DNA from 3 places in the Brevibacillus sp. YAE8 genome. Region 2 is predicted to be linked to each of the others. Evidence: riboswitches for the same ligand, from Rfam matches in the RefSeq annotation. Region 2 holds a riboswitch; each other region holds the start of a gene.
The links. A riboswitch is a leader RNA that binds a small molecule or an ion and turns the genes downstream of it on or off. The one in region 2 is predicted to bind S-adenosylmethionine.
Positions count from the first base shown of each region.

Region 1: it holds a riboswitch for S-adenosylmethionine, as region 2 does, so the genes downstream of both, AC27IT_RS16555 (BMP family lipoprotein) here and metH (methionine synthase) in region 2, are expected to answer to the same signal.
Region 3: it holds a riboswitch for S-adenosylmethionine, as region 2 does, so the genes downstream of both, AC27IT_RS14955 (2,3-diketo-5-methylthiopentyl-1-phosphate enolase) here and metH (methionine synthase) in region 2, are expected to answer to the same signal.

Region 1 covers NZ_BAAIYG010000014.1:33,734-41,628, reverse strand. Annotated here, with positions in the region: gene AC27IT_RS16565 (DUF3298 and DUF4163 domain-containing protein) at 1-612, opposite strand, end outside; gene AC27IT_RS16560 (methyl-accepting chemotaxis protein) at 776-2,251, shown strand; SAM riboswitch class I at 2,351-2,472, shown strand; gene AC27IT_RS16555 (BMP family lipoprotein) at 2,667-3,695, shown strand; gene AC27IT_RS16550 (ABC transporter ATP-binding protein) at 3,817-5,346, shown strand; gene AC27IT_RS16545 (ABC transporter permease) at 5,321-6,391, shown strand; gene AC27IT_RS16540 (ABC transporter permease) at 6,378-7,292, shown strand; gene AC27IT_RS16535 (sulfite oxidase-like oxidoreductase) at 7,333-7,895, shown strand, end outside.
Region 2 covers NZ_BAAIYG010000003.1:353,307-361,201, reverse strand. Annotated here, with positions in the region: gene AC27IT_RS07245 (hypothetical protein) at 1-402, opposite strand, end outside; gene AC27IT_RS07240 (hypothetical protein) at 616-894, shown strand; gene AC27IT_RS07235 (YjcZ family sporulation protein) at 891-998, opposite strand; SAM riboswitch class I at 1,209-1,310, shown strand; gene metH (methionine synthase) at 1,427-4,879, shown strand; gene AC27IT_RS07225 (bifunctional homocysteine S-methyltransferase/methylenetetrahydrofolate reductase) at 4,913-6,778, shown strand; gene AC27IT_RS07220 (phosphotransferase) at 6,859-7,845, opposite strand.
Region 3 covers NZ_BAAIYG010000011.1:18,920-26,814, reverse strand. Annotated here, with positions in the region: gene AC27IT_RS14965 (anti-sigma factor) at 1-728, opposite strand, end outside; gene AC27IT_RS14960 (sigma-70 family RNA polymerase sigma factor) at 725-1,243, opposite strand; SAM riboswitch class I at 1,401-1,551, shown strand; gene AC27IT_RS14955 (2,3-diketo-5-methylthiopentyl-1-phosphate enolase) at 1,671-2,885, shown strand; gene AC27IT_RS14950 (2-hydroxy-3-keto-5-methylthiopentenyl-1-phosphate phosphatase) at 2,882-3,550, shown strand; gene AC27IT_RS14945 (methylthioribulose 1-phosphate dehydratase) at 3,554-4,207, shown strand; gene AC27IT_RS14940 (1,2-dihydroxy-3-keto-5-methylthiopentene dioxygenase) at 4,225-4,737, shown strand; gene AC27IT_RS14935 (Ger(x)C family spore germination protein) at 4,816-5,940, opposite strand; gene AC27IT_RS14930 (GerAB/ArcD/ProY family transporter) at 5,937-7,028, opposite strand; gene AC27IT_RS14925 (spore germination protein) at 7,025-7,895, opposite strand, start outside.

The sequences.
Region 1 (7,895 bases), on a different contig from region 2:
CAAAATGCCAAGCGGCCCGTTTTCGTCAATGATGGGCTCCAACTCGTAGATGGAGATGGGAAACATCGGGAAGCCGACATAGTACGGGGTGATTTCGTACAGTTGGAAGTAAATGACCAATGATTTGTCGGCAACGTAAAAATCTTGATCGGGCTTGATCGTGGTAAAACCGTTCAGCGTCGGGATTTGCCGCGCCTCGATCTGGCGTTTGATGTTCGCGGACAGGACGTTGACGTAGTCGCTGCCCGGCTTGAACAGCTCGCGCAGCGTATAGAGCTTGCCTGTATGGATGTTTGCCGTCACCGACCCGAGGAAGGTCATGCCGTGGGCCATTTGCGGAGTGTACGCGTAATTGCTCATGGTGACGCTGAAAATGCCGCGCTCGTTCGTTTTGATTTCGTAGCTTCCTTGCATTTGGGTATTTCCCGGTACTTGTACCCGTTGCTGTTCGTGAATCAATCCTTGGACCGTTTGCAAAATGGCGCGGTTGATGTCTTTTTCTGCTTGCTGATTGGCTAGCCCCGCCAGTTGCGGGTAATAAATAGTGGTATTCGGACGTTGGATCGTCCGCGTCAGCACGGTGGCTGGCAAAAGATTGCGTTGTTCTTCCACGGTTCTTAGTTCCTTTCCAGATGTCTTAAAATAAGGGGTATGATAGTAGCCTATTCGTCACTGGTTTTGGCTGTTCTCACTTTTTTCACAAATTAGTCAATCTGAGCGCGATATAATGGAAAAAGAATCCGATACATAAGTAGCAGGGAAAAGGGGGGCAACTATGATTCAATTGGTTCGCAACACATTAACGGACAAAGAAGGCTTTATGATTTTTATCCTATGGAACCATCTGTGGATGGCGGGACTCATTGCCTATCAAGTCGACGCTAATTTCTGGAAAGTGACGTCCCTCGGATTGCTGGTCACCCTTATTGTTTCGCCTTTTTACTTCATCAAAAGAGACAGCCATGTCATTCGTTATCTGGTAGCGATCGGACTTATGTTTTACGCGATTTCGTTCGATCATTTCACGACGTATCCAGAAGTTACGTTTCTCGCTTTTGTGGTCATGGGTTTTCTCGCGGCTTACCTGGATTGGAAGCTCGTAGTGACAGCCGGAATTGCGCAAATCATCGTGACGCTGGTCGGATTTTACACAGGATCGTACGAGATTTTCAGCGGCGATTTCACCGAGCTGAATCTGGTGCTACGCATCATGGCGATTCTGATGATGATGGGAGCGGTGACGTACCTCTGTCTGGCGGGACAAGCGTCCTTGCAGAAGGCAAACATCGCCCGCCAGGAAGCGGAAGAAAAAGAGCGTCGCCTGGGAGAGATGCTCGTCCATATCCAACAGATGACCGAGCAGATCGACCGTACGACAGAGCACGTACACGAGCATGCCGAAGGAACGAAACGCAATACGGATGAAATGATGATCGCCTTCAAGGAAGTGGCGACGGGCATGGAGTCGCAGGCGAACTCGACAGTGAAGATCGAGGAAGAGGTGCAGTCGATCGACCAGGAGATCGTGGCGGTCACCACGCAGACGAACGCGATGAAAAGCGAGTCCGACCAGAACAACCGCCGCCTGAAAGAAAGCGTCGACATGATGAAAGAGCTGTCGCAGCAAATGGAACAGATCGTTTCTGCCGTCAACGTGGCAGCGTCGACGATTCACCAGCTCAACCGCCAGGCCAATCGGGTCGAGGAAATCGTAGGAGCCATCAACCAGATTGCGACGCAAACGAACCTGCTGGCGCTCAACGCCGCCATCGAGTCGGCGCGTGCAGGCGAGCACGGCCGCGGCTTCGCCGTGGTGGCAGACGAGGTGCGCAAGCTGGCGGAGCAGAGCGCAACCGCTACACAGGAAATTACCGAGATTCTCAAATCGCTCCATCAGGAAAGCGAGAACGCTGTACAGCAGATCAGCAACGGGGAAGCTTCGGTGGCAAAAGGCCAGGAGCTGGCTGTGAAAACAGTGGCGTCGATCGAGGCGGTGCGCTCCGGCATGATGGCCTTCCTGCAGGCAGCGGAGCAGGTCGGCTCCAGCATGAACCGGGTAAAAATGCGCTCGGGCGAAGTGGCGATGGAAATGTCGACCATTACCGCTGTCACCGAGCAGTCGGTCGCCAATCTGGAGGAGCTTTTCGCCACAGCGGAAAACCAGCATCAAAAGGTGCGGGAAATTACCGAAGAGCTGGGGGAACTGAACAATCTGTCGCATCGGCTGCAGGAAACGTTTCACAGACAATAGGCGCCAAAGTGTAAAATTGGCGAGAACAGTCTGAAAAAACAATTGCTTTTTCAGTTTGTTCTGCTAGAATGAATGCATTGTAACTTGATAGTTTTTATCTCCTTATCGAGAGCGGCGGAGGGACTGGCCCGATGAAGCCCGGCAACCACTGGACATGCGTGACATGGACAGAAAGGTGCCAATTCCTGCAAAACCTGTACCGGGGTTTTGACAGATGAGGAAGAGGACGGCTTCGGACGCAAACTCTTCCTTCGGGAAGAGTTTTTTTGTTGTCAGGAGGGGGAATACACGAACGATAAAATATTTTTGTTACAAAATATTCGTGTTTAGTATTGATCTTTTCGGAAAAAAGCCGTACATTACGTAGTAGGATACAGAAAAAACGTAGAACGTTCGGATGGGAGCGGAAGACACCATGAAGAAGTTGTTGTTAGCATTCACCACTTTTGCTGTTTTGGCTGCGGGCTGTTCGGCTGGCGGAAATGCGCCTGCTGACAAGCCAAAGGAAGAAGCGGCAGGGCAAGAAGGCGCGGCGAAGAAGCGCATTGCGCTGATTTTGCCGGAAAAAATCGGGGTAAACCCGTTCTTCCAGCAAATGGACGAAGGCGCGAAAAAAGCAGGACAGGAATTTGGCGCAGAAGTAAAAAGCATCGAGTCTACTGACCACGGCGCCATCGAAGAAAATTTGCGCGTTGCGGTAGCGGAAAACTACGATCTGATTATCACTTCTTCTTTTGAAGCGGAAGACGCGCTGAAAAAAGTGGCAGCCGAAAATCCTGACCGCAACTTCGCGATTATTGATACCGTAGTAGATTTGCCAAACGTGCGCAGCGTTACCTTCCGCGAGCAGGAAGCGGCTTACCTGATGGGCGCTGCGGCAGGTCTTGCCACGAAGACAAACAAGGTCGGCATGGTTGTCGCCATGGATATTCCGCTGTTGAAAAAATGGACAGGCGGCTTCCAGGAAGGCTTGAAAGCAACCAATCCAAACGCGGAGTTCCTGGTGAACTACGTAGGAAGCTTCTCTGACCCGGCAAAAGCGAAGGAGCTGGCGCTGCTGCAAGCATCCAAAGGCGCCGACTTCATCAACGGAGCGGCAGCAGTAGGCGACCTCGGCGTGTTCGAGGCCGCGAAGGAAAAAGGCTTCTATACATCGGGACAGGACGTTGACCGCACCACGATCGACCCTGAGCACATCGTGTTGTCCCAGCTCAAAGGGACAGATGCCGCTGCGTATGAAACCGTGAAGTCGTTCGTAGAAGGCTCGTTCAAGCCGGGCGTCGTCACTTACGGCTTGAAAGAAAAAGGCGTAGGCGTAACGTATGTGACGCACGAGAGCCAGACGCCTCTGAACGCTTTTATTGGCCAGGAAGTCGTGGACAAAGTAAAAGCGATCAGCGAGGAGATTATCGCTGGTACCCGCAAAGTGCCAGACTCGTTTTAACAGCTAGCGCACAGTGCATGATTGTGACCGACTACAACTGTGTAGTCGGTCTTCCTTATATGCAAGGCAAGGAGCAGAGGCAAGGAAGAGAAAGGCTAGGCGCAAAGAAGGAGGAGCAAGGATGACCGATCGTTTGGAAATGCGGGCCATGACCAAGAAATACGGAGATTTTATTGCAAACGACAAGGTCTCGTTTTCGCTTGCTGCGGGAGAAGTCCACGCCATCGTCGGGGAAAACGGCGCGGGCAAGACGACGCTGATGAGGATGCTGTACGGCATGGAGCAGCCTACGTCCGGCGAGATCGTGCTAGGCGGCAAGCCTGTCGCTTTTCGCGGGCCGCAGGACGCCATTCGCAGCGGGATCGGGATGGTGCACCAGCACTTCATGCTGTTTGGCGAGTTTAGCGTGGCGGAAAATATCGTGATCGGCTACGAGCCGCAGCAGGCCGGATTTTTCCGCCGGAAGGACGCCGTGGAAAAGGTCCGCGCACTAAGCGAGCAGTACCGGATTCCGATAGATGCACAGGCTAGAGTGTCCAACTGCTCCATCGGCGAGCAGCAGCGTGTGGAAATTCTCAAGGTGCTGTACCAGGGAGCGGACATCATCGTGCTGGACGAGCCGACTGCCGTGCTGACGCCGCTTGAAGTTCGCGAGCTGTTGCAGACGATCCGCAATCTGGCGGAGAGCGGGAAGAGCGTCATTTTGATTACGCACAAGCTGCAGGAAGTGATGGAGGTCGCAGATCGGATCACGGTGTTGCGCGGCGGCAAGGTGACGGGCACGGTAGCGCGTAACGAGACGAATGTGGACGATCTGGCCCGGCTGATGGTCGGACGCGAGCTGCGGGAGCTGAGCGAGCGCGTCGATCTGGAGCGGGGGCCGCTTTTGCAGGTGGAGAACTTGACGGTTCGGGAAAAGCAGACGTTGCTCGACCGGGTCAGCTTTACCGTGCATCACGGGGAAATCGTCGGCATCGCGGGCGTATCGGGCAACGGCCAGTCCGAACTGCTGCAAGCGATCAGCGGCTTGCGGACGGCACAGGAGGGAACGATTCGGCTGGGCGGCAAGGACGTTACCAACCAGACTGTCGCGACGATTCGCGAGGCGGGCTTGGCGCACATCCCGGAAGATCGCTACTTGTGGGGGGTAGCCAAGCTGGAGAGCGTCGAGGAAAACGCGCTGATGGGCTATCAGCGAAAGCCTGCGTTCAATCGGCGCGGCGTCGTGCGGCGGGAAGCTTTTCGCCAGGTCGTCAGAGGCTGGGTAGAAAAGTTCGCGATCAAGACAGGCTCCAGACAGCTTCAGGAGCTGGCCGGGAATTTGTCGGGCGGAAATCTGCAAAAGCTGATCGTGGCGCGCGAGCTGGGACATGAGACTCCGTTTTTGCTCGCGGCAGAGCCGACCCGGGGTGTCGATATTGGCGCGATGGAGTACATCCATCAGGCGCTGATCGACAAGCGCAACGCAGGCGACGGGATTTTGCTGGTCTCGTCCGAGCTGTCGGAAATTTTGGCGCTGTCAGACCGGATTTTGGTGATGTACAAAGGGCGGATCGCCGGAGAGCTTTCGCGCAAAGAGGCAACCGAGGAAAAAATCAGCGTGTTAATGGCGGGAGGAAGCGTTCATGGCAGCAATCAAAGAGCTGGGTAAATCACTGGTTCAGCCGCTTTTGGCGGTTGTCATCGGGCAGTTGATCGGGGCGCTCGTCATCGCTTCGGTAGGGGAATCTATCCTGGGCACGTATCAGGAAATGTGGAAAGGGGCCTTCGGCAGCTTCTACTTCTTCACCTCTACCTTGGCGAGAGCGACGCCGATCATGCTGATCGCCTTGGGGCTGTCGCTTGCTTTTCGGGCGGGAGTGTTCAACCTGGGGGCAGAAGGACAGATGGTGCTCGGGGCGATCAGCGCTACGCTCGTGGCGATCTATTTGCCCGCACCGGGAGTCGTGAAGCTGGTGGCGGCGATTCTCACGGGGATGGCGACAGGCGGTTTGTGGGCGTTGCTGCCGGGCTTTATGGAGGCGAGATTCCGCATACCGCTGCTCATCTCCACCTTGCTGTTCAACTATATCGCCGTTCTGTTCGCAAGCTACCTCGTAACCGAGCCGTTTCGCGACCGCAGCGGTTCGGCGGCGCTGGCGCAGACGGTCATGCTCGATAAAAGCGTCTGGTTGCCCAAGTTGTTTGCGGGGATGAGCGTGCACGCGGGCTTTTTGTTTGCCATCGTCGGTGCCGCGATCCTGTTTTGGGTGATTCGCTTTACGCCGTTTGGCTATGAAGTGAAAATGCTCGGACAAAACCCGCTGTTTGCCCAGTACGGGGGGATCAACGGCATTCGCGTCATGCTGACGGGCATGTTTGCGAGCGGCGGATTGGCCGGCCTGGCAGGAACGGTCGAGGTGCTGGGGGCGCACTATCGTTTTGTCGACGGCGCTTTGACGGTGCCGAACTTCGCCTGGACAGGGCTGATGGCAACGCTTTTGGCGAACGCCCATCCGGTGGGTGTCGTGTTTACCTCGATTCTGCTGGCTGCATTCCAGACGGGAGCGATGGGTGTGGAGCGCAACACAGAGGTGCCGTTGGAGCTGGCCAGTGTGATTTCAGCCGTGCTGATCCTGTTTATCTCGGCTAAATTCAGCTACGACTGGTGGAAAAAGCGGAAAGCAAAAGGGGGAGAATCTCATGGAGCTGCTTGATTGGTCCCTCGTCAGTTCTACCATTCGGATGGTGACGCCGATTTTGCTCGCGGCATTGGGGGGAGCGCTGTGCGCGCGGGTTGGCATTTTTAATGTAGGGCTGGAAGGCATGGTGCTCGTTGGCGCCTTTTCCGCCATCGTCGGCAATCACTTTACCGGGAATCTGTTCCTCGCGATCTTGATCGCGGCGCTGACGAGCGTTCTTTTTTCCCTGCTGTTTGCCTATATGACGATCAAGCTGAAAGCAAACGAGATCGTCGTCGGGGTGGCGATCAATTTCCTCGCGCTCGGTCTGACGACGTTTGCGTTGCGGGCGATTTTTGGCGTCAAGGGAGCTTTTTACGATAAAGACATGGCAGGCTTGCCGAAGTGGGACATTCCGGGGCTACAGCACATTCCGGTCGTGGGCGAGGTCGTATCGGGGCATTCGCCGCTCGTCTACCTCGCGTTTGTGGCCGCCATTGCGCTCTATTTGTTCTTTTACAAGACGGTTACCGGCTTCCGGGTTCTCGCCGTCGGTTCCAATCCGGTGGCTGCCCGCAGCCTTGGGTTGAAGGTAGCAGGCTTGCAGGTGCTCGCGATCGTCATGTGCGGCGCTTTGTGCGGGATTGCCGGAGCGCAGCTTTCTTTGGGGCAAGTGACGATGTTTTCGGAAGGGATGACCGCGGGTCGCGGCTTTATCGCCCTGGTCGCGATGATGATGGGGCAGTCTCACCCGCTGGGAATTTTGGCGTCGAGCTTTCTGTTCGGCTTGATGGATGCGCTGAGCATTCGTCTGCAAGGCTTCTCGCTTCCGACGCAGTTTACTTCGATGCTGCCGTATTTGCTCACGGTGGTGGCGATGTTCTTCCTGAAAGATCGGATGCAAGGCGCCAGCCATAATCAGCAGAGCACCCGGTAAAAGGAGGGCGCAGTCAGCAAAGACCAAGGGGGTACGCAACATGAACAAGGCAGATCGGATCAAACGGATGAAGGTGCCGGCGGTCGACCCGGCATTGGCCAAACGGCTTCCGCCAGGGCAAGTATTGACAGAGCGCTTTCCTATTTTGCACGAGGGCGAAGTGCCCACCTACGACATGAAGGACTGGACGCTGCGCGTGTTTGGCGAGGTCGACCGGGAAGTCACGCTCAACTACGAACAGCTCATGGCGCTGCCGCAGGTGACGGTGAAAAGCGACATTCACTGCGTGACGCGCTGGTCGCGGTTTGACAATGCATTTACAGGCGTGCGCTTCCGCGATTTTTTGCAGGCAATCGGTGTCGTGCCCGCCGCGTCCTACGTCATGCTGCACGGCGATCACGATTACACGGCGAATGTGCCGCTGGCCGACCTGATGCGCGACGATGTGCTGTTGGCCCATTCCTTTGACGGGGAGCCGCTGACGGACAAGCACGGCTGGCCGCTGCGCCTGGTCGTCCCGCACCTGTATTTCTGGAAAAGCGTGAAGTGGCTGCGCGGCATTGAGTTTATGCGCGAAAACAAGCCCGGCTTCTGGGAGCAAAA
Region 2 (7,895 bases):
CATCCACTGCTGCTTGTAAAGCTCCAGTTGCTCCACCATCGCCAGCTCGGCCGCCGCCTCCTCGTCCAGATCGTAGTTTTCGGATGGATCAAACGGAATGAGCCGATTGTCGTTGCCGCTGCGCAGGTAGGGGGAGCGCCAGTTTTCCGGGAAGCGGTACGGCTGCTCGCCGAACATCAGTCCCAGGACGTCATCGGAGTCAATCGGCAGGAAGTGATCGTAGTTGTCCCTGCGGCCCCCTTCCGACAGGTTGATATGGGACAAAAAGTAGCGCAAATAATGTTCTCCTGTTTCGGTATGCTTTACGATGGAGTAGCTTTCAAATTCGGAGCTTTCCAGTTCTTTTATCGTTTCTATACAGGACAGAAATTCGTCCTTTTCACGCGCGAGCAGAGCGTCCATTGTCGATCGTTCCTTTCATCGGTTTGGGTAGCCTCATGATAGCAAAAGCGTTTCGCTCTGACAATGAAGGCAGAGCGGTCAAGTGCCATCCTGTTGAAAAAAGTTAACTAACGATGCTTCTCACAAAAAGCCCGTAGCTGGATCAATGGCGGCGAGAAGGCAACGGTCGCGCCTGCGGCAGCAGAAAAAGTCGCGCAAGCCTTTTGGAAAACGATGGTGGGGGAAGAAGCCGACGTTTACGAGCGCCAGGCGACAGAGGTTTATGCGGATGAGCATTGGCGCAACGGAACGTGGATGAACGTCAGCGACCAGCGGATGGAAAACGGCAAGCCTGTCCCGTATGACGTCCTGACCGTCCAGGTGGACAAGCGTGAGCGCGTCGCCTTTTACGGCAGGCGGTCTGGCTGCGATCGCACTGTCCATGACATGAAAAAAGAGGCTATCCCTTCAAGCCAAGGCAAGGGGGATAGCCTCTTCCTGTCATTTACTTAGCAGTCGTCGTTCGAACACCCGACAATGACCAGCAGGATAAACAGTACGAGCACCAATGCGAAGCTGTCTCCAAAGATGCCGTGTCCGCAGTAAGATGTACTCACGTTTGTTCCCCCTCCTTTCCGTTATGCTACAGTCTATACACGAACGCACAGATTGGCGTGGGCGAATGCCCGGTATGCGCAAAAATGGGCGCAGAAGAGCGGGAAGAGTGTAAAGAATAGACAAATTCTCAATTGACGAAGACTTTTCGCGGTGTTAAGATACTTTCAAACATCAAACCTGAAAGCAAAAAATGAATAGCATAGTAACAACTCTTATCAAGAGAGGCAGAGGGACTGGCCTGATGAAGCCTCGGCAACCGGTTAAAATCCGGTGCCAATTCCAGCAAAGCTACGTGCTTTGAAAGATGAGAGGATGGTTCAGGCGCAAGTGTATCCGCGGACAAATCCTCTTCTTTCAAAGAAGAGGATTTTTTGATGCAAAAAACGGCTGAGAATAAACCGACGCAAGGGAGAAAAGGAGCACGTCAATGAAACCCACTTTTCGCGAACAGCTTTCCCGGAAAATTCTGATTCTGGACGGTGCGATGGGCACCATGCTGCAGCAGGCGAACCTGACCGCCGATGATTTTGGCGGCGAAGCGTACGACGGCTGCAACGAGCTGCTGAATTTGACCAGGCCCGATGTGATTCGCTCCATCCATGAAAAATATTTGGAAGCGGGAGCGGACATCGTGGAGACCAATACATTCGGGGCGACTTCGGTCGTGTTGGCCGAATACGATGTCGCGGACAAGGACCTGGAAATCAATATCGCCGCTGCCCGTCTGGCGAAGGAAGCAGTCGATGCCTACTCCACAGCCGAATGGCCGCGCTACGTGGCGGGGGCGATGGGGCCGACGACGAAAACGCTGGCACTGACAGGCGGCGTCACTTTCGAGGAACTGGTGGAGTCGTACTACCGCCAGGCAAAAGGGTTGATTATCGGCGGGGTGGACGTCCTGTTGCTGGAGACGTCGCAGGATACGCTGAACGTCAAGGCAGGCGGGATCGGCATTCGCCAGGCGTTTGAAGAACTGAACGTAGAACTGCCGGTGATGCTGTCCGGAACGATCGAGCCGATGGGTACGACTTTGGCGGGGCAAAACATTGAAGCGTTCTACATCTCGCTTGAGCACCTGAAGCCCGTGACGATCGGCCTGAACTGTGCGACAGGGCCGGAATTTATGCGCGACCATCTGCGCACGTTGTCCGGCTTGGCCCAATGTGGGGTAAGCTGCTATCCAAACGCCGGGCTGCCGGACGAAAACGGGCACTACCACGAGACGCCGCAAGGACTTGCTGCGAAAATGCGCGCTTTTGCCGAGCAAGGCTGGCTGAACGTGGCAGGCGGCTGCTGCGGAACGACGCCTGACCACATCCGGGCAATGGCGGAGGCGCTCAAAGACTGCAAGCCGCGCCAGGCAACAGAGCAGGCGGTCAGTGCCGTATCCGGCATCGAGGTCGTCTACGTCGAGGACGACAATCGCCCGCTTCTGGTCGGGGAGCGCACGAACGTCATCGGCTCGAAAAAATTCCGCGATCTGATCGCAGCAGGGCAGTACGAGGAAGCGTCCGACATCGCCCGCGCCCAGGTGAAGCGCGGGGCGCACGTCATCGACATTTGCCTGGCTGACCCGGATCGCGACGAGTATGCGGACATGGAAAAGTTTTTGCAGTTCGTCGTGAAAAAGGTCAAGGCTCCGCTCATGATCGACTCGACAGACGCGAAAGTGATGGAGCTGGGCTTGCGTTATTCCCAGGGAAAAGCGATTCTCAACTCGATCAACCTGGAGGACGGACTGGAGCGCTTTGAAGAAGTGGCTCCGCTAATCCGCAAGTTCGGGGCGGCCGTCGTCGTCGGGACGATCGAGGAAGCCGGAATGGCGATCACCCGCGAGAAAAAGCTTGAGGTCGCGAAGCGCTCCTATGACATATTGGTCAACCAGTACGGCATCCCGCCGCAGGATATCATTTTTGACCCGCTCGTCTTTCCGGTAGGGACGGGAGATGAACAGTACATCGGCTCCGCGCGGGAGACGGTGGAGGGGATTCGCCTCATTAAAGAAGCGATGCCACAGTGCAAGACGATTCTTGGCGTCAGCAACGTTTCCTTCGGTTTGCCGCCAGCGGGACGCGAAGTGCTCAACGCGGTGTTTTTGTACCATACGACGCTCGCCGGACTTGATTTTGCCATCGTCAATACGGAGAAGCTGGAGCGCTACGCTTCGATCCCGGAGGACGAGCGCAAGCTGGCGGAAGCGCTGCTGTTTGAAACAAACGACGAGACATTGGCAGCCTTTACGGAGTTTTACCGCCAGAAGAAAAAAGAAGTGCGCGTGGAAGCTTCCTCGCTGACGCTGGAAGAGCGGCTGGCCCGCTATGTGGTGGAAGGCTCGAAGGACGGCCTGGTCGACGATTTGAAGCTGGCACTGGAAAAGTACACGCCGCTGGAAATCATTAACGGTCCGCTGATGGCCGGGATGGAAGAGGTCGGCCGGCTGTTCAACGGCAACCAGCTCATCGTTGCGGAAGTGCTGCAAAGCGCGGAAGTCATGAAAGCGTCCGTCTCGTTTTTGGAGCCGTTCATGGAAAAGAGCGATTCCGCGTCGAAAGGCAAAATTTTGCTGGCGACCGTCAAAGGCGACGTGCACGACATCGGCAAAAATCTGGTGGAGATCATTTTGGCCAACAACGGCTACAACGTCGTGAACCTGGGGATCAAAGTGCCGCCTGAGCAACTGATTGCCGCCTGCCGCAAAGAGAAGCCGGATGCGATCGGCCTGTCCGGGCTGCTGGTGAAGTCGGCCCAGCAGATGGTCATTACCGCACAGGACTTGCGTGCGGCGGGAATCGACGTGCCGATGATGGTCGGAGGGGCGGCGTTGACCCGCAAGTTCACCTCCAACCGGATTGCGCCTGAATACCGCGGGGTTGTGCTGTACGCCAAAGACGCGATGGACGGCCTCGATCTCGTCAACCGTCTGCAAAACCCGGAGGAGCGCGAGCGGCTGATCGCGGAACAGCAGGATTTGGCCGAAGCGGCTGCTGCCGCTGCTGCACAGCCTGTCGTGCAGGAGAAAAAAGCTCCGCTCCCGGCGCGTTCGGCCATCAGCAGAACCGTTCCGATCCACCTGCCGCCGGATTGCGACCGCCATGTGCTGCGCCAATACCCGATCAGCCACTTGCAGCCGTACTTGAACTTGCGCATGCTGCTCGGCAAGCATCTGGGCGTGCGCGGCAATGTGGAAAAGCTGCTCGAAGCGGGCGACGAAAAAGTGCTGGAGCTGTACGGCGTGGTCGAGGAACTATTAAAGGAAGCGAAGCAGCGCGGAACGATTACTGCGCACGGCGTGTACCAGTTTTTCCCGGCGCAAGCGGACGGCAACGATATTATCGTCTACGATCCAAACGATCACAGCAAAGTGCTGGAGCGCTTCTCGTTCCCGCGCCAGCCGGAGGAACCGCATCTGTGTCTGTCTGATTTCTTGCGCCCGGTCGAGAGCAAGGAAATGGATTACGTCGGCTTTTTGACTGTGACGGCAGGGGGCGGTATCCGCGAGCGTTCGACGGAACTGAAGGAGCGCGGCGACTATTTGCGCTCGCACGTCTTGCAGGCGCTCGCTCTGGAGTTGGCGGAGGCGTTCGCCGAGCGGATTCACCACATGATGCGCGACGTCTGGGGGATTCCCGATCCGGCGGAGATGACCATGCTGGAGCGCTTCGGTGCCCGTTACCAAGGCATTCGCGTGTCGTTCGGCTATCCGGCTTGCCCGAATCTGGAGGACCAGGCGCAGTTGTTCCGTCTGCTGCGGCCAGAGGATATCGGCGTTCAGTTGACAGAAGGCTTCATGATGGAGCCGGAAGCATCTGTCTCCGCGATGGTATTTGCCCACCCGGAAGCGCGCTACTTTAACGCGGGTCCGTCGGTGTTTGAAGTATAGATCGTCTAATGAAATGGGAGAGAAGGGATTGAGTTGACGACGAGCAAGAAAGACTTACGGGACTATTTGCAAGATCACCTGCTGGTCGGAGACGGAGCCATGGCGACCCAGCTACATGCGCTGGGTGCCCCGGTTGGCGTCAGCTTTGAAGAATTGTGTTTATCCAATCCGCGCGTGGTGCATGAGGTTCATGCCTCGTACTATCAGGCGGGGGCGCGCCTTTTGGAGACGAATACGTTTTCGGCGAACCGCGACGCGCTCAGCCGCTACGGCCTGGAGCACAAGGTAGCGCGGATCAACCGTCTCGCTGTGGCGATCGCCCGCGAGGCGGCACAGGATGATGCGTATGTAGCGGGCAGCATCGGCTCGATTTTGGCCGGACGGGTCAAGAAAAAGGTACTGGATGAATATCGCGACCAGTACGAGGAACAGGCAATCGCCCTGTTGCACGCAGGCGCAGACGCGCTGATTTTGGAGACGTTTCTCGATCTGGAGGAGCTATTGCTGGCGATTGAGGTCATCCGTCCGTTGACAGATGTGCCGGTCATCGCCCAGCTTGCGACGCTCGAAGTCGGGCGGACGCGCGACGGCTACTCGTTGACAGACGCTTTTCCGCAGTTGAAAAAGGCAGGAGCTGACATCATCGGCCTGAACTGCCGTTTGGGTCCGGCTGAAATTTTGCGCTCTTTTGAAGGGACGATCTTCCCGGACGATTCGCTGCTGTCGGCGTTTCCAAACGCAGGAAGGCTGGGCATGACGGACGGGGAGTACGCCTTCAAGTCGTCTCCCGAATACTTTGCCGAAAGCGCCTTGCGCCTGAGGGACCAGGGAGTTCGCCTGATCGGCGGCTGCTGCGGAACGACTCCTGCGCACGTGAAGGCGATGGCAGACGCGCTCGCTTCGCAACAGCCGAAAGCCCGCGTCAATCCGCCCGTTGCCCTGGTCGAGCGCCCGCACATTTCCGTGCAAAGCACCCACGAGCGGGAAAAGCCGAGCATTGTCGAGCGGGTCAAAACAGGCACGACGATCATCGTCGAATTTGATCCGCCGCGCGATCTCGACGCCGAGCAGTTTTTGGACGGTTGCTGCGAACTGCACAAGGCCGGGGCGGATGCGATCACCCTGGCGGACAATTCGCTCGCCACTGTGCGGATGAGCAACATGGCGCTCGGCGCGCTGATGAAAAACAGGCACGGGATCGACCCGCTGCTGCACATCGCCTGCCGCGACCGCAATCTGATCGGCCAGCAATCCCACCTCATGGGGCTGCACGCGCTCGGCATCGACCAAATTCTCGTCATCACGGGCGACCCGTCGCGCTTCGGCGATTTGCCGGGGGCCAGCTCGGTGTTTGACGTTACTTCCTTCGATCTGATCCGCATGGTGAAGCAACTGAACGAAGGCGTCTCGTTCTCGGGACGTCCGCTGAAGCAAAAAGCCCAGTTTATCGTCGGCGCGGCCTTCAACCCGAACGTCCGCAACATGGCGGCAGCCGTCGCCCGACTGGAAAAGAAAGTCGAGGCCGGGGCCGATTACATCATGACTCAGCCGGTGTACGACGTCGAATCGATCCGGCAGGTGCACGAGGCGACCAAGCACATCGGGATTCCCGTCTTTATCGGAATCATGCCGTTGACCAGCTCGCGCAACGCCGAGTTTTTGCACAACGAGGTGCCGGGCATCAAGCTTTCGGCGGAAGCGCTGGAGCGAATGAAAAAGGTGCAGGGTCCGGCCGCCAGACAGGAAGGGATCGCCATTGCGAAAGAGCTGCTCGATACGGCTGTCCGCTATTTCAACGGCATTTACCTGATTACGCCCTTCAACTACTACGAGATGGCAGCGGAGCTGATCGCCTACGTGCGCCAGCAGAGCGCGCTGGTCAAAACGGCGCAGCCGTAACGGCTTTCGCTCGCCAAGCCCACTCTCTGTCGACATGCCAACAGGCCCTCGCGTAAAAGACAGGCTACAGCCTTTGTCGTTTACGCGAGGGCTTTTAGTTCGTCCAGCATGTACGCAGTCTTTAAGGATTCGCGTGTGCAAAATTGCTGGATGTGCGCCGCATCCATTTGCTCGTACTGCTTCATGCGCAAAAAGCGTTCCATTATATGCGGAAAGGCGAGGTCGACAAACAGCAGGTGAAGCTGTTCGGCCGACAGCGGGTTTTCCCGCAAATAGCCGCGCAACAGGTAGGCAAACAGTTGCTTGTTCCATGCCCCTTCCTTGCGCATGGCAAGCGACAGCACACGGCTGATGTCTTTGGAAGGAAAGTCGTAGCGGACATCTTCCCAGTCGATGATCGCGATTCGTTTGTTGCGCACAAGCAAATTGCCGTTGTTGAAGTCGCCGTGGCAGAGGAAGTGCTTGCTGAGCGGCGCTTTTTTCCACTTGGCAAAATAGGCGGACGTATTCAGTTGCTTGCGCGCCGTCTGTCCAGCCTGGCGAAAATACGGGAGGTACTCGACGATGGTGGAGAAATGCGGCTTCTGCTTGTCTGCGTGCCGTTGCTCCCATTTTTCCAGCGCGGCCAGGTCCGTTTTGTATTCTTCCGACCATTTTTTGGCGCCGTTGTAAAGTTCGCCGTGCTTGGAGGTAAAGCCGAGCGAGCTTTTGTGAAACTGCCCGAGCAAAGCGCCGACCTGCTCCAGCTTGCCCGGCGAGTTGTAGGCGAGCTTCGGCCAGGACAGCCACTGATGGAGGACGAACAGGTTGTCTTTCCAAATAATATAGCGTTTGCTGTTTTTCGTCCGCTGAATACCGGGGATGAGGATTCCTTGTTTGCGCAGGTGCGCTTCGGCGTTCAGGATAAAATGCTGGCGCTCTTTGGGCAAATACGATACTTTGCCGATGAACTTGCCGATGGAAGTATCGAAAAAAACGACGAGCGACTTGGGCGTTTCCCTAAGCTTTTCGTGCTGGATGACAGTCAGGGCGTATTTTTGCTCGATCTTGCGGATGAGGTCGTCCATCCGGTTTGCGCCTCCCTTGCGTATAAGATCGTACGATTATAGTACGCCAA
Region 3 (7,895 bases), on a different contig from region 2:
CGGGAAACCAGCTCGACATACTGCTCATACGTCAGGAAGCTGTCAAACGAGATCGCCAGTTGGGAAACCGTTCCTTCCGGCAGCTTTTCCAGCGTCGTCCAGGCAGGCGTGCGCAAAAAGGACGTGTCTTCTTCCGGTTCTCCGGCCGATAGCGGGTAGCGGAAAAACAGCTTTTGCTCCCGGACGCCCCCTGTCCACTCCGGTCTGGCGCTCACGTTCCACAGCACATTCGTGCTCCGAAAGCGGCCAGCGCTTTTGGCCTCGTTGCCAACCTGCTCTCGCAGCTCCATGTCGATGCTGCCGTACAACAGCCCCACCTGCGAGCCGCTGCTGCCCACGCTCACGCCAGGCTGGGTAAAATTGACCATGTCCCGTGCCACCCGGAACAAATCGTCATGCATCAGCCTTCCCACCCAGCCGTTTACGAACAGCAAGAGCACACCCGCGAGGCAAGGAATCGCGAAGGCATAGAAGGAGGTCGTCAGCCTGTTTTTCCACTTTCCCCGGCGGACGATCGCCCGCTGTCTTGCTTCCGAAAGCCCTGGCGCAACCTCCTGCTTGCCGTCTGTCCCTTGTTCTTCCCCGAGCAATAGCCGTTCCAGCCGCTTCCCGTACTCTTCGTCGTCCGCCAGTTCCTCGCCCAGCCGTTTCGCTTCCTCGCCCGTCAAATCCCCTCTCAGGTAAGCAAGCAGTTTTTGCTCGCGGTCATCCCCGTTTTGGTTCGTCATAGCCCTTCCTCCTTCCACAGTTGCCGCATCTTTTGCCGTCCCCGAAACAGGGAGCGCTTAACATCCGCCAGTTCGATTCCCAGCACCTCCGCCATTTCCGCGTAGGAAAACTGCATCGCCGACAGCAAAATCACCTGTCGCTGCTTTTCCGGCAGCCGCTCCAAACAGGCGGATGCCGCCTCCCACAACTCCTGGTTCACGAGCTGGTCAGCGGGATCGACGGCGGAAGCATCCAGTCGTTCCGGCACGCTCCCGACGTAATCGACTGGCCGCCGCTTCTGTTTGCGATGCCAGTCCACGAAGGCGTGGTAGGCCACCTTGAACAGCCACGGCCGCACTTTTTCCCCGCGATAGTCATCCAGGGAGGCATACGCGCGAAAAAAAGTCTCCTGCGTCAAGTCTTCCGCCTGCCTCCGATCGCGTGTGAGCCGGAAAAGATAGCGGTATATATCGTTTACGTGCAACTGGTACACGTCCTCCAAGCCTACTTTCCCAATGCCTCCACACCCTTTCATCCGATACCACGCACGCTGAGTAAAAAAGTTTCACTTGCTGCCTCCTTTTCCCTGTGAGCAGATGCACATTCTCGGAAAAACAAAGATTGACTAGCGGAACGAGAAGGCATATCATGGGTGTATCGCACACGGATAGATGACGTGTGAACCACATAAACTCTTATCGCGAGCTGGCTGAGGGACTGGCCCTATGATGCCCGGCAACCGGCGCTATTTTTTTGCGTTCGACAAAAATAGCGAAACGGTGCTAATTCCAACGGATAAGAGTCGGAGCTGTTTGTTCCGGCTACTGACCCGAGAGATGAGAGGAGACGAGACGTTTTCATAGTCGACAACCGCCTCCCCGCTCAAGTGGGGAGGCTTTTTTGCATGATTACATGTTTCGAAACGACCACGACAGCTTTTGAAGCTGCCAAGGAGGACTAGCATGAGTGAGCAACGCATCCTCGTCACCTATTTGACACAAGCCAAAGACTTGAACAAAAAAGCCGCTGCCATCGCAGTCGGCATGACGGTCGGCTCCTGGACGGACTTGCCCGCTACCAAGCAAGCGGAGCTGGCGCCGTACCTAGGCGAAGCCGTCAGCGCCACTCCGCTGGAAACATTGGAAAACGGGGATGTGCGCGGGCTGATTACCGTCAGCTACCCGACCCGCAACTTCACCAGCGACATTCCTTCGCTCTTGACCGGAATTTTCGGAAAGCTCTCGATGGACGGAAAAATCAAGCTGGTCGACATCGCTTTTCCCGACTCGTTCCTCCAGGCTTTTCCCGGACCGAAGTTCGGCATAGACGGACTGCGCGGACGACTGGACGCCCAAAACCGTCCGCTCCTGATGAGCATTTTCAAATCTTGCCTCGGCCTGCCGTTCGACGATCTGAAAACGCAATTTAAAGCACAGGCGCAGGGCGGCGTCGATTTGGTCAAAGATGACGAAATTTTCTTCGCGGACGACCGCGCACCGTTTTTGGAGCGCATCCAGGCGTTCAAACAGATCGCCCTGGAGACCGAAGCCGAGACAGGCAAGCCTGTCCTCTACGCCGCCAACCTGACCGGGCCGATCAACGAGCTGAACGAAAAGGCAAAACGCGCGGTCGAAGCGGGCGCCGACTGCCTGCTGTTCAACGTGCTGGCCTTCGGCTTCGATGCCCTGCACCGCCTGGCAGCCGATCCGGATGTCAACGTCCCGATCATGGCGCACCCGGCGCTCGCAGGCGCGTACTATCCGTCGCCTGACTACGGCATCGCCACGCCGCTTCTGCTCGGCACCTTGATGCGGATCGCCGGAGCAGACCTGGTGCTGTTCCCGTCTCCGTACGGCAACGTGGCGCTGGACAAGACAGAAGCGCTGCAACTCGCCCACAACTTGACGACGCCGCTGGAGGGCGTGCGCCGCTCGTTCCCGGTTCCGTCCGCAGGCATTCATCCCGGACTCGTGCCGCAGTTGTATCAGGACTTCGGTCTCGACCAAATCGTCAACGCGGGCGGCGGCATTCACGGCCACCCCGGCGGCGCGACGGCCGGAGCGAAAGCTTTTGTCGACGCAATCGCTGCCGTCACTGCCGGGCGCAGCCTGGAAGAAGCCGCTGCCGGATCGCCTGAGCTTGCCATCGCCCTGGAAAAGTGGGGTGGCGCACGATGAGCAAAAAGCTCGTGCTGTTCTGCGATTTCGACGGAACGATTACGGAAAAAGACAACATCGTCGCGATTGTGAAAAAGTTCGCTCCCCCCGAATGGGAAGCACTCACCAAACAAATTCTTTCGCAACAAATAAGCGTACAGGAAGGCGTCGGCAAGCTGTTTCAGTTGCTCCCTTCTTCCTTGCGCCAGGATATTGTAGACTACATCGTCCAGGAGGCTACGATTCGCCCCGGCTTCGCTGACTTCGTCCGCTTTTGCCGCGAGGAAGGCATCGAGCTTTTGATTACGAGCGGCGGCATCGACTTTTTCGTCCAGCCGATTCTCGCTCCGTTTGACCTTAGCGGTGTCCCGATCTACTGCAACGGCAGCGACTTCTCCGGCGAGAACATCACGATCACGTGGCCGCACTCCTGCGACGAGCACTGCACGAACGGCTGCGGCATGTGCAAGACGACCATCATTCGCCGCTACGACCCTGCCACTCACTATCGCGTCGTCATTGGCGATTCGATCACGGACCTGGCTGGCGCAAAGATCGCCGACTACGTCATCGCCCGCTCCTTCCTCGCCGAGAAGGCACAGGAGCTTGCGCTGCCGCACAGCACATTCGCGACCTTCCACGACGTGATTGGCACGCTGACCGAACTGAAACAGGAGGTTGTCTAATCCATGACCGCAACACTCGAACAACGTCTGGACGCTTTTCGCCGTCTGGACGACGCCAAGCTGACATTTGCCCGCCGGGACTGGTTTCCCGGTACCAGCGGCAATCTCTCGATCAAAATCCAGAACGAGCCGCTGCAATTTGCCGTAACCGCAAGCGGCAAAGACAAGACCAAGCTGTCGCCGGAAGACTACCTCGTAGTCGATCGAGATTCCCGCCCTGTAGACGCGACTTCGCTCAAGCCGTCCGCAGAGACGTTGATCCACGCCGTCGTCTATCAAAAGTTCCCGCAGGCAGGTGCCTGCTTCCACGTCCATACCGTCTGGAACAACCTCATCTCCGAGCTGTACTTCGGCCAGCGCGCCTTCTCCATCCAGGGGCAAGAGCTGATTAAAGGCTTGGGCATTTGGGAGGAAAACGCGCGTATCACTGTTCCGATTGTTGAGAACTTTGCCGATATTCCGACCCTGGCCGCCGCGATTGAAAAAGTCATCACCCCGGAAATTCCGGGCGTGCTCATCCGCAACCACGGCATTTACGCCTGGGGCGGCAACGACTTTGAAGCGAAGCGCCACCTGGAAGCATTTGAATTTCTGTTCGAGTACCACGCCCGCTGGCTGCAACTGCGCCAAGCCGTCGTGTCCACTACAACCAATTAACCAAGGAGGCAAACAAGATGGCACAAATTCGTTTCCACGACACTAACGAGTACATTTCCGCACCGGAGGAAGTCATTTCCTTCCTGGACAGCCAAGAGATCATTTACGAAAAATGGGGCGTAGACCGCCTCGATCCCAAGCACCGCGACAACTACAGCCCGACAGAGGAAGAAAAACAGGAGATTCTCGCCGCCTTCAAGCCGGAGATCGACGCGATCAGCGAGCGCCGCGGCTACCTGACTGCCGACATCATCGTCCTCTCTGACAAAACCCCTAACCTCGATGAGCTGCTCGTGAAATTCAAGAACGAGCATCATCACACCGACGACGAGTGCCGCTTCTGCGTAGACGGCCACGGCATTTTCGCGATCAAGGGCAAAGACGGGCGCTACTTCGACGTCGAGCTTGAGCCAGGCGACCTGATCTCCGTACCGCCGAACTTCCGCCACTACTTCACCTTGATGGACGACCGCAAAATCAAGGCAATCCGCCTGTTCGTCACTCCTGCAGGCTGGGAGGCTATCTACTGATACGTATCGCAAAAACAAACAAGCACCTTGGACCATAGCCTTGGCGACAAGGTGCTTTTCCTTTTTCCTGCTATTTACTCACTTAATGACGCCATCGCCTATAATCGACACCTCCGGCACAATACGGACATCGGCTCTGGCAAATGCCGCCGGCCAATCTTCCTGTACCTTTTTCCACTCCTCGTACTCATACGCACGGGCGTACACGCCAAAGCCAAACGGGTCTGTTCCACTCTCCTGGCACTTTGTGACCAGATTTGCGAACTCTTTGCGCAGTTCCTCGCTAATCATTTGCTCCATTTTCCTGTAGTCTTGTTCCATGTCGAACAAAAACAGCCTTTCGGTGATGGAAATGCGAATTTTCATTTTTACGTCGAATTGAAACCGATTGTTACGGTAGCTTGTTTTCACGGAGCGATTGACGCCATTCACCAAAAAACTGAGCCGATCCCTCGCTATGTGATTGCTGCCACCGTTTACGGGAAGCGGAAGCGTCAAGGATGTCTCTCCCTGCTTTTGATTACGGAGCATCTGCAACAGCATCGTATCTCTTGGCTCGAGCAGCGCAGCGTACTTGCCGCCCTTGTTTAGCAGTGCCGTCCCCAATACTTTAACAGAGCGTCCTGAGTTGATTTCAGCGAGTAACGGTGTGCCTCCTTTTTCAAACATTTGTCGATGAAATTCCTGTAACCTTGTTGTTACTGTCAAATTCCTTTGGCTTGCCTTATCGAGCAGCCTGGTTAGGTGAAGCGGAAGCCGCGGCTTATCCGTCGGATTAAAATTGAACAGCTCCTTGACCGGCCCGTCGCAAACGATCACTCGCGCATTCACCGTAAATCGCGCATCGCGAAACATCACATCCATAATGGGAAACCAATCGGGATGTTCCAACAGTTTTTTCCCGATAACGAACACCTGTATTTTGCCTGATAACGAAAGGCCCGTCACCAGCCCGTCAAACCGTCCTCTTGCCTGACGGAGCGATTCTATCTTGACTCCGTACTCCTCTTCCTTATCCTTGGCTTCCTTGCTGAACACCGGACTCGATAAATAGACGAGAAGCTGATCTTTTTCATTCAGATCTATCCCTGTCATCAGGGTGATCGTCGCGTCTTCCAGATCAATCCGATCCACACACCCCGTCAGCAGGGAGACTACACACAAAATCAATAGAACGTGTACGTATCTTTTTATAACCTTCACTCCTTCACTGACCTACGCAGCAGCCAGATCGGCACAAAAGCCAGAACGGGCAGCGCGTATCCGAATAGCAAACCGCCAGTGCTCCACCACTGCTTCCATTTGAGTAAATCCATGAACGTAGGCGTATACAGCCAAAGCAGTAAAATAACCAACAGCAAAGCGATGCCTAAATGCTTGCGATGATCTGCTGCACCGAACAATTGACTTGACGAGAAGACTGAAAAATACAGATAAGGGAAGCTGGTTGTAGACAAATAAAATAAATAGAAAGCGAGAAAGATAATATCCATTCGTTCCAAAAATCGATACTCAATCACCTTCCATAAATTCAATGTTGGCCACGTATATTGTAGAATTTCATCAGGGTTGAAAAACACGAAACTGAACAAGGTGATATTCATAAAAATCAGCATGGACAACGTATTGGCCACAACGATACCAAGGACTGCATACTGCTTTTTCTGCAAAAAAGGATAGAGAAAAAAAGCCAGTTCAAATCCTAAAAAAGACAGAACCGTTGATTTTGTTCCCGCCAGAATCGGCCACCACCCTTCCTTGAAAATAGGGAGCAAATAAAGCCAGTTCGTTTTCGGCAAGACAGTGACCAAGACGATCGGCATCCACAGCGTCAGATAAAAGATCAGCTCGGCATACCGTCCAAGCACCCGCAAGCCGCCTTGGAGAACCATATAAGCCGGAATGGCCAGCAAAATAACTACCATGTAAATCGGTGTCTGACTAAGAATCCACGTATTGACGATGGCCGCAGTGTTGGCCATGACAGTGAAAGAGGCAAAACCGCAATAGACGGCGATTCCTGCAACACAGACTTTCCCCAGCCATTTACCCAAAAACAACGGCAGCAGATCGACAATCGTTTTGCCGGGATAGCGCTTCATGATGCCGATGATGACCAGGCTGACCGCCATAGCCGCGAACCAACCAATCAAAATTGAGAGCCATCCGTCCGTCCCTGCCACCTCGGCCAGCTCTCGCGGCATGGACAACACCCCGATCCCTACCTGCGCACCGTGAATCAAATAAATGTACTGGAAGACCGTCAGTTCATTGAAGGCATATTTTTTCATTCGCCATCTCCCCTTGGACGATTATCTCCCTGCCTTCTCGCTTGAATGGCCCTCGTACTGACTGGCCGATCCCGCATCGTCCAAAACGGCAAGCGGACAAAGAAATCTTTCCAGTCGCTGAAACGAGCGGGCGCGAGCGGACTTCCGTAGGGAACGCCAAGCGATTCCAACTGGATCAGATGGGCAATGAGGCCCATCAGCCCGACGATAATCCCGACGATACCGAACAAAGCAGCCAGCACCATCATGAGAAACCGGAGCAGTCTAACCGCAGACCCCATATCGTAATTCGGGATGATAAAGGAGGAGATCGCTGTAAACGCGACCACAATCACCATGATGTTGCTGACAATCCCCGCCTGAACTACTGCCTGTCCAATGACGATCCCCCCCACGATGCCTACCGTCTGTCCGATGGGCGTTGGCAGCCTGACCCCTGCTTCCCGCAGCATTTCCATAGTCAGCTCCATAAGCATCGCTTCGAGTAAAGGCGGAAAAGGCACTCTCTCTCTCGACTCTCCGACCGATAAAATCAAGTCGAGCGGAATCACCTCGTAGTTAAACGAGATCAGGGCGATGTAGAGAGCCGGAAGAAAGGTCGCGATGATAAAAGCCAGCCCCCGCAACAGACGAATAAACGACGAAACAAGCCAGCGCGTGCTGTAATCGTCCACGTTTTGAAAAAAGGAGGAAAAGGTGGCAGGGCCAATCAAGACGCTGGGAGAACGGTCTACCACGACGGCGATCTTGCCTTGCAAAATGTGCGAGGCCACCGAATCGGGCCGCTCCGTCATCATCAACTGCGGAAAAGGGGAAAACGGATTGTCCTCAATCAACTCTGCCAGCTCGCCTGTATTGAGAATCGAG